Regions from separate parts of the Paenibacillus sp. NPDC058367 genome, predicted to be linked through region 3. Evidence: riboswitches for the same ligand, from Rfam matches in the RefSeq annotation. Region 3 holds a riboswitch; each other region holds the start of a gene.
The links. Region 3 has a riboswitch for cobalamin ahead of ACFWMP_RS29645 (S-layer homology domain-containing protein). Riboswitches for the same ligand answer to the same signal wherever they lie in the genome.
Positions count from the first base shown of each region.

Region 1 (3,281 bases), on a different contig from region 3:
CTGGTGGCTTAACGCAGCGTGATCCGTAGGATTGAACCCAGCCATTGCTAGTAAATAAGTAACCATCCAACTTCTCACCGAAAAACTCCACCATATCGGTTCTTTCGAACTCACCATGCACGAGTACATCCAGACCCAGCTTTTCTTGGAAAGTGATTGCATCTGCAATCTGCTCACGAACGAACCCGTCGTAACGCTCTTGATTCCATACGCCTTTACGCCATTTCAACCTTGCCTGGCGCACTTCTACAGTCTGTGGAAAGCTTCCGATTGTTGTCGTTGGCAGAAGTGGCAGCTGCCACTTCTCCTGCTGCACCTTCAGGCGTTCAGCAAAAGGTAGGCTACGTTGGTCTGGTAAATCTGTAAGTCCGAGAACTTGCTCGGCCACATCCTTACGACCGCGTTCAGGAAGTGCACGGAAGGCAGTAAGGGCTTCACGACTGGCTGTCAACGCAGCAGCAGCTTCTGCTGTACCCTCTAAGGCTGCAGCAAGCAGGCCAAGCTCTCTAAGCTTCTCATCAGCAAAAGCTAAAGCAGCCTTAACGGTGGCCTTCAGCTTCACCTCACCCTGAACAGTAACCGGAACATGCAGCAAACTGCAAGAAGGCTGTAGAAGAAGACGGTCAAGCGGTACATGTACACTCAGCTTCTCGATTAGCTGCAGCTTAGCATCCAGATCCGAGCGCCAGATGTTGCGTCCGTCAATAATACCCGCTCCCAGCCACTTATCCTCAGGCCAGCCAAGACGTTCAATCGATGCCAGGTTCGCCCCGCCATCATGGACAAAATCAAGACCTAAACCTTGTACCGGAAGCTTGAACAGTGCCTCCAGCGGTTCAGCAGCTTCAAAGTAAGTCTGCAGAATAATATTTAATCCAGGCACGGATTCAGCAATTTCTGTGTAAATCGAGTTAAGTAAGGATAATTCTGATTCATTAATTCCTGTAACAATCGCTGGTTCATCAATTTGTACCCAGCTTACTCCTTCTTGCTTCAGTTCCTGCAACAGCTGAACGTAAACCGGAAGAAACCGAGCAGCAATCTTCGCAATATCCGCAGATGCAAATCCTTTTGACAACTTAAGGAATGTATAAAGGCCTAAAACCACAGGTTTACCCTCAATTCCCGCTTGGGACTTGGCAAAACGATAAGCAGCCAATGGTTTATTCTCGGTCAGACGCGGCGTTTGTGCACCGATCTCTGGAACGATGTAATGATAGTTCGTATTGAACCATTTAGTCATCTCGCAAGCGGTAGCCTCAGCATTTCCTCTAGCCATCGCAAAATAAAGATCAAGCCCAATATCGCCACCATCATACGCATAACGTGGAGGTACGATCCCGAACATTACAGCTGTATCTAGCACATGATCGTAGAACGTAAAATCATTTACCGGAATTAAATCAATTCCTGCCTCCTGCTGAGTCTTCAAATGCTGAAGCTGAATTCCTGTCATTTCAGTACGGAACGCTTCCTCATTTATTTTTCCCGCCCAGAAGGCTTCCAACGTTTTCTTCCACTCGCGGTTTTTTCCGATTCTTGGATAGCCAAGATTGCTTACTTTTACTTTGTTCGTCACTTTGCAGCTCCCCTTCTCCATCTTCTTATTTTGGACTCGATATCACTTGTATTCCTTTAAAAAAGAGCGCCCTTCCCTAAAAAAGTCAAAGGGAAAGACGCCCATAATATACCTATGGTTAACGTCTAACACCTTCCTATCCTCCGTAGGTGAAGCAGTGCTGTTGAAACAGGCAGGTCTCCTGGCTAGCGGTGTCAGCATCCTTAGCAGTCTTCCCAGCAGTAGTAAATTGCCAGTGACATATGTTGCTATGGACTCTTCCGTTACAGTGGCGGGACCGCATCGGCTTCAAACCGAATTTCCCTATTAAGCCTACCGAATTACTAATTTCCGGCAAGCACCTGTCTCCGATATTGTCAAGCTAAAACGCCTTCGGTGTCCTTATACGGACGGTAGGCGTTTATGCGAGAATTATAAGAAAGTATTTCGTGATACTTATACTTTCTTATCATCCATAAGCTAAAACGCCATCAGCATCTTTTTAAGGACGGTAAGCGTTTATGCGAGAATTATAAGGATAAAGTGAGTGTCTTAAATCTGATGTCATCATACGTGAAAGCCCCCGTCATCTGCAATAGATTACGGGGGCTTCTGTTATATCGATTCCTTATAACGGATTTAGAAAAACACGAAATATACTACTGCAGCAAGTACTATGCGATATATAGCAAATGGTAAAAGCTTAATCCGGTTGATCAATTTCAAGAAGAAACGCATCGATAATAGTGCAAATACAAAGGCACTGATAAAGCCTGCAATGAAGAACGGCAGGGCATCGATGGTGAAATATTGCCAGTTCTTCATCAGTGAGAGTAAACTGGCGCCTGCCATGATTGGAACAGCCATAATAAACGTGAAATCAGCAGCAGCGCGATGACTCATACCCAGAAGAACACCACCAGAAATCGTCGACCCGGAACGAGAAAATCCCGGCCACAAGGAGAAGCACTGGACCAGACCAACACCTAGCGCCTGCTTATATGTAATCTGATCGACACTCTCCGTTTGAATCTTCTTTGGTCCGAATAGATCTGCAATAATCATTAATACAGCACCGACTACTAGACCGATTAACACGGTGGATGTAGAGAATAAATGCTCGTCAATATAATCATTAAACAGAACCCCCAGCACACCTGCTGGCACTAAACCTACAAGCACCTGTGTAAGCTTCAGGTGGCCGCCTTTTTCAAGCTGTGGTTGTTGCTCGGTTACAGGATCCAACTGCTTGCGGCTGAAGCGCTTTAAGCCCAACAATTCAATGAACCTATTTCTAAAAATAACTACAACTGCTAATATTGACCCCAGCTGTATAACCACTTTGAACGTATTGGCCGTATATTGTCCAAATAACTCTGTCGATTTTAACCACATATCATCAACAATAATCATATGACCTGTGGAGGATACCGGAGCAAATTCAGTCAATCCTTCAACAATCCCCAAAATAATAGCTTTAATAATCGTTAATAGCTCCATTTGTTCTCCTCCTTTTAATCATAACTTTTAACTATAAGTCCTTCTCGGCTCAACCTTCGGTGTTCATTTTCCGGCTGCGCTTGCGGAAGAACAAATACCCAAGGATCACTACTCCACCTGCAAGAAGCACGTACACTACGTTGGAGTACATATCCATATACATGGCGATGTCTTCCCAGGACTCACCCAATGCCGCACCAATAAGCACCAGCAATAGATTCCA
Region 1 is NZ_JBHXIZ010000003.1:429,850-433,130, forward strand. Features, by position in the region: gene metE (5-methyltetrahydropteroyltriglutamate--homocysteine S-methyltransferase) at 1-1,579, opposite strand, end outside; cobalamin riboswitch at 1,734-1,939, opposite strand; gene ACFWMP_RS18810 (undecaprenyl-diphosphate phosphatase) at 2,198-3,058, opposite strand; gene ACFWMP_RS18815 (DedA family protein) at 3,108-3,281, opposite strand, start outside.
Region 1: another riboswitch for cobalamin. It lies ahead of metE (5-methyltetrahydropteroyltriglutamate--homocysteine S-methyltransferase); the one in region 3 lies ahead of ACFWMP_RS29645 (S-layer homology domain-containing protein).

Region 2 (3,281 bases), on a different contig from region 3:
AAATATTATACAACTTTCAGCCAGAAACGCAAGCCTATTTCTCCCTATTTCCCTACTCTCCCGAACTGCTATTCCACCTGTAGTTTACGCTCCACAGACTCCAGCTTTCCACGGCTAGTGGAGGGTTTATCGCGGCGGTCGTCTATTTTAAGTGAGGTAGAGACACGCTCTGCACCTGCGGCAAAAGGAGACTCGTGCAGCGCTTCGACTGCAGCAAAAATACGCTGAAGAGGCCCTTCGATGATTGTACCCATGGATGTAAGCTCATAAGTAATCCCTTCTACCGTCTTCAGCACTCGCTGCATATCCGCAACATAGCTGCTAAGGCTCGTACTACCTGTTCCAATCGGAATAACGGTTACTTCAGCAATAGGCATGGGAATACCTCCTCGGAATTTTAAAGTATGTGTCTCCTTCTATTGTAACAACTCCACCGCTCTCCCACAAATGATCTCAGCTTTATTATGCCCCTTCTTCTTTCCCCAAAATTCTCCGAAATATGACTTTCGCCACAAGTATTTTTTCTAACATGAATTCTAGGGTCATCTGCACTACATTTATGGACTCTTTGTGGCATCTTTTCGGACAATTTATGAATCATTTTTCATATGCCTGTGGATCAATTGTGGATTACTTATGGACAGCCTGTGGATCATTTGTGGAGTACTTTTGAAGAACCCGCTCCCCACGCGGGTTTTCTAAAAAACTATTTACAAACACAACATCTTGGGTTATTTTTATCTAACGACAACAAAATATAGTGGAGACAGGCGCTTTGATCCTTTATCGGAATTAGAGCTTAATAGGGAAGTACGGTGAAAATCCGCTGCGGTCCCGCCACTGTAACCGGATGCCCCTTACAAGCTTTTTTAAGACGGGCAGATCTCCTGGCAGAAGCCACTGAGGGGTAAGAGCCCCCTTGGGAAGGCGCTGAGAGGTCCTACGGAAGCCAGGAGACCTGCCTGTTTCGACGACACCAACTATGAGTGCCTGCGAGGAACAGGAACGGTGTCCGCATGCGGTCATCTTCTTAGAGACCACTGCAAATATCTGTGTGGATATTTACATAACGCATCGGGCATTTTCTGCCATCCTCGCTAGAGGATGCTTTTTTTATGAGATCACAATGAATATACGGCCGCTTATGCGGCCCCACTTCTTAATGATAGGACGATAGACTGAGAGGAGAGCTATACAATGACGTTGTTGGAGAGACAATTTAACGGTACAACAAATGCACGAGAAGTTCTTTTAGAAGAGCTCATTGATTTAGGACGCGATATTATCGACAGCCGGGATTTGGACTTGCTGCGCGAGAATGCCAATTTGAACGGAGAGAGTTTCTCCGGTAAAATGAGCAAGTTCGGCAGTGAATATTCAAAATGGTACGCCCGCAACTTTACGATGCCGCCGCAGCTAGTGCAAGCCATTGATGACAATGTCGTCTATGTGCATGATCTGGATCAATACGCAATCGGAACGACTAACTGCATTTTTATCCCGTTCGATAAGCTTCTCCGCGAAGGCTTCAACACCGGCAACGGCAGTGTTCGTCCTCCGAACTCCATAATGACAGCTATGTCACTGGTAGCAATTATTTTTCAATCCCAGCAAAATGCTCAATATGGCGGCGTATCCGCCAATAAACTCGACTATGATCTGGCACCTTATGTAACCAAATCCTTCGCTAAGCTGTTCCGCAAGGGTCTGGATTATTTTGATGAGGGACAAGCTAATGATTCTTTGGGCGAGATTACAATGAGCCGGATCGATCTGGCGGAGTTATATCCAAAAGCGTTTCGTTTTGCACTAAAGGAAACCGAAATCGAAACCCTGCAAGCGGCTGAAAGTATGGTACATAATCTCAACACCATGTCCAGCCGATCCGGTGGGCAAATTCCGTTTACCAGCATCAATTATGGTACTTGTACTTCACCAGAAGGTCAGCTTGTGATCAGCTCCCTGCTAACAGCAACGATGAACGGACTTGGCAGCGGAGAAACACCTGTGTTCCCGATTCAAATCTTCAAATGCAAGCAAGGAGTCAATCAACAGCAAGGTGATCCTAACTATGAATTGTTCCTAAAAGCGGCGGAATGTTCTGCACGCAGACTATATCCGAACTTCGCTAATCTGGACGCTCCGCTCAACTTGCAGTATTATGATCCAAGTGATCCTGATACGGAATTTGCTACAATGGGCTGCCGCACCCGAGTGCTCGGTGACCGTTTTGGGCGTAATCATTGCTCCGGGAAGGGCAACCTTTCCTTTAATACACTGAATCTGGTTCGGCTCGGTCTGGCACACGGCACAGTAACAGGCCGACGTACCGTCGCAGATGAAGCTGGCTTCTATGAGGATCTAAACCACTATATGGATATTGCGCTGGAAGGACTTCTTCATCGGTTCCACATCCAAAGCGCGCAAAAAGCTAAAGCATCCGATTTCATGATGCGAGAAGGCGTCTGGGAAGGCGGCGAAAATCTCGCTCCTGAAGACTCTGTAGGCGAACTGCTGAAGCATGGTAGTCTGTCGCTTGGCTTCATCGGTATGGCGGAATGCATGAAAGCCATGTACGGCAAACACCATGGCGAGCATATGGAAGTCCATGCCAAGGCTGTGGCTATCGTGCGTCACATGCGGGAGTATTGCGACCTTAAAAGTGAGGAACTTAATCTCAACATTACCTTGTTCGCAACACCAGCAGAGGGCCTGTCCGGCAAATTCACCAAGATTGATCGCAAGGTACTGGGTTCTATTCCGGGCGTAACTGACCGTGAGTATTATACGAACTCTTTCCACATCCCTGTATACTACGATCTAGGTGCTGCTCAGAAGATCAGCTTGGAAGCTCCTTTCCATGAATACTGCAATGCCGGGGCTATTTCTTATGTCGAATTAAATGGCAATGCCCGCAGCAATCCATCTGCTTTTATCAAAATCATTAAATATGCACTAGAACAACAGGTCAGCTACTTCAGCATTAACCATCCGATTGACCGCTGCTCCAGCTGCGGATACGAAGGCGTAATTGGGACAAACTGTCCTTCCTGCAACGCACATGAGAATGACGTGCACATCCGTCGTTTGCGCAGAGTTACAGGTTATTTAACTGGCGACTATCAGACCCGCTTCAATGCCGCCAAACAAGCCGAAGTACGGGATCGCGTTAAGCATCTATGAATATTTGCGGATACTATCCGGAGTCGATTAACGAGGGAGAGGGCATGCGGGCCGTCCTCTTCATCAGCGGCTGCCGTCATCGTTGCCCGGGATGCTTT
Region 2 is NZ_JBHXIZ010000005.1:379,720-383,000, reverse strand. Features, by position in the region: gene ACFWMP_RS24975 (MTH1187 family thiamine-binding protein) at 69-377, opposite strand; cobalamin riboswitch at 752-980, shown strand; gene ACFWMP_RS24970 (anaerobic ribonucleoside triphosphate reductase) at 1,198-3,183, shown strand; gene nrdG (anaerobic ribonucleoside-triphosphate reductase activating protein) at 3,180-3,281, shown strand, end outside.
Region 2: another riboswitch for cobalamin. It lies ahead of ACFWMP_RS24970 (anaerobic ribonucleoside triphosphate reductase); the one in region 3 lies ahead of ACFWMP_RS29645 (S-layer homology domain-containing protein).

Region 3 (3,281 bases):
TCCATGCTGCATTATAACGCGCCAGCGTTTCCTCATGCTTCTCTTCCATATGACTTACCCATAACCAGGAGTCGTGATGGACGTTAATCATTACATATAACTTGGCGTCCAGCGCCCAGCCTACAACTTCTTCGACACGGTCGAGGTAAGCTTTTTCAATAGTGTAGTTCGGTGCTTCGCCTATGTGTGAATCCCAAGTGATAGGAATACGGATACTTTTGTAGCCTTGTGCGGCGATTTTCTTAATCAGTTCTTGGGTCACACGCGGATTGCCCCAGGAGGTTTCATCCTCACCTGTAGCATCTAGAGTATTGCCAAGGTTCCATCCGGGCTGCATATCGTCTACATAGGATTGGATCTTACTCTTTGGTGCTGCCTTAGCTTGTTGCTCGTCCTTAGTGGCAGCGGCGGCAATGGATGAGAACAAAGAGAGCAGAAGAGCGGTGACAAGGGTCAATGATAAGAATGATTTCTGGATTCGAGTAGTCATTGAATTCTCCTTTGTAAGATCATTTTTGAGGATGCTTAAACCTGACCTTCCTTGGTACTTTGGTGCTTAGATGAACACGTACACCTCCATGAATTCGTTGTAAACGCTTACCAAATACCCTAACATAGAATAATTTCAACGAGTACCTTACTAATTTGTGGTAAATTCATATATGAATTAGTGATTTGCAGTGATTCCAAAGTTATGGAGGGCAATCCAGTGAGCAGATTTCATTACATAGGCTCGGCTACAGAGCTTCCGTTAGGAGAAAGAGGCAGTGTACCGTCAGTAATGACATATTATGAAGTGAAAAATTCCCCGGAGTATAAGAAACAAAGAGAGGCTCTGCGCCTGCAAGGCATAATTCCTTTGGATGACATCGCAGATCTGTCTCATTTAAGAGATGAGGACTGTCTTGTATACGACTCGGAAGAAGATGCAGCGGGTATTTTTATAGAGGAACTTGGGTATTGGAACGATGAGATTCGCAAGCATTTTCGGAGTCCGTATGTGTACCGGATTTCACCGAATTGGGGCGGTTTCTCTGTATCCCCTAAGCTAAAAGATACTCTACCGGGATCGTATAACGCCTCACTCAAGTGTTGTCGGGAGCTATTTAGGCTTATGACAGATTATGGGGTATCTGGTGCCGAGTTCGAGCTCTATACATGCTGGGCTGAGGAAGAAGGACTACCACGTAATAAAAAGTATGATCGAATCTTTGATTTGGCCTTTTTGTCACTGGAGGATGGTTTTGAGCTGAGAGAAAAAGAATATATTGTGGTTAGAATGATTTGATATTCAATAGGATTATCGCTAACTACTCGTTATACAAAAAACAAATATTGCATGACAAAAGCAACTATATTAGATATGATGAAGCATGAAAAATTAATATTAGCAATAGGTGCCAATTATGAATGTTTCGGAATTACAATCATAGATTGGTTAAATGGAAAGCGGGTGTGAATCCCGCGCGGTCCCGCCGCTGTGAAAGAGGAGTCCTTGCAAGGTGCCACTGGGAAACTGGGAAGGTAGCAAGGGTGATGATACTTGAGCCAGAATATCTGCCTGTTTCTAATACACCGTTAAACTCTACGAGCGATAGAGAGGTGTTTGATATAGTATATGCCTGCTATTGTTGCGGTTCACTATCTTAAACCTCTTGACGTTATGTTGAGTGGTTTTTTTGTAGTGCTATGAAAGTTTATTCTGTTTTTTAACATAGGAAGAGAAGGGAAGGGTTATGGAAACATGAAGAAAAATAAGTTTTTAGCTTGGTTACTTATTGTAGCAGTATTTATCACGACGTTCTCTACAAGTGTAATCCCGGCTCATGCGAATGAAGCAATTGCCGATAGTGCAGTTGTAACAACAGAGGTTGATCAAGCTCTAGTAGAGCAGATTAATGCGCTAGTACAAGAGCCAGATACAGAGAAGCCTACGATTTCAATAGAAGGTATACAAGATAAACAGGAAGTATCCAGTAAAGATGTAAGCTTCAAAGTAGTGGTTACAGACAATGTCTATAAAGACATTATTCCAGTAGTAAAGCTGAACCAAGTCGTTCTGTCAGCTACTAATGATGAGTACAAAGCATCTCTAAACCCAGGTAGTAACGTAATCGCAGTAACAGCTATAGATGGCGCAGGAAACAAAGCAGATAATGTAACCTATCAGGTTACTTATAAAATCACTGCTAAAGAACAGTTAGATAAAAGCTTGGCCTACATCGTTAACACCGTAAAGAATCCTTCATTTGGAACAGGTAGCGGAGAATGGTCGATTCTTTCTCTAGCACGTGCGAACTACAAAGTACCTAACGGTTATTACAATCTCTATTACAACAATGTAGCTACGCGAATAGCAACGATAATTAAGGATGGAAAACTCGACGCTAGTAAAAGCACAGAGAATTCCAGAGCCATTCTAGGACTTACCTCTATCGGAAAAGATATCACGAATGTTGCAGGTCATGATCTAAGAAATGCACTCGCTGATTATCAATATATTCAGAAGCAAGGGAACAACGGTCCCATATTTGCTCTGATTGCACTAGATAGTCATAACTATGAGATTCCAGTATTATTCCCTGATCCTGATGAGAAGGGAGTTATATATCAAAGCACAAGAGAAAACCTGGTTCAGTACATCTTAGATAGAGAAGTTAAAAAAGGTGCAGCAGATGCCGGGGGCTGGGCTTTAGGTGTAACCAAAGCCGACGTCGATATGACCGGGATGGCGATGCAAGCACTTGCGCCTTATTACGCAAAGGATCCTAATGTAAAAGCTGCCGTGGATCGGGCGATTGCATGGTTATCGAGTGTACAAAATGCTCAAGGCGGATTTACAAGCTGGGGAAGCACAAGCAGTGAGAGCATTGCACAGGTTGTTGTTGCCTTAACTGGCGTAGGCGTAGATCCGCACAGTGACCCTAGGTTTATTAAAGAAGGAAATTCACTTATAGATGCTTTACTTAGCTTCTCTGGGCCGGATGGTGGCTTCAAGCATATTCTCACCGGTAAAGTAGACGCTATGGCTACGGATCAAGGTACATATGCGCTCGTATCCTATGATCGTCTGATCAATAATAGCAACCGTCTCTATGACATGAATGATGTTCCATTTGAACAACCTACTACTGTTGTAGCCAAACAACAATTAAATAAAAACCTTGCCTATATCCTAAACACTGTAAAAAATCCGTCTTTTGGAACAGGTAGCGGGGAATGGTCGATTCTTTCTCTAGCACGGGCCAACTTCGAGGTTCCAAGTGGCTATTACAATCTTT
Region 3 is NZ_JBHXIZ010000009.1:161,071-164,351, forward strand. Features, by position in the region: gene ACFWMP_RS29635 (cellulase family glycosylhydrolase) at 1-490, opposite strand, end outside; gene ACFWMP_RS29640 (hypothetical protein) at 710-1,288, shown strand; cobalamin riboswitch at 1,379-1,579, shown strand; gene ACFWMP_RS29645 (S-layer homology domain-containing protein) at 1,745-3,281, shown strand, end outside.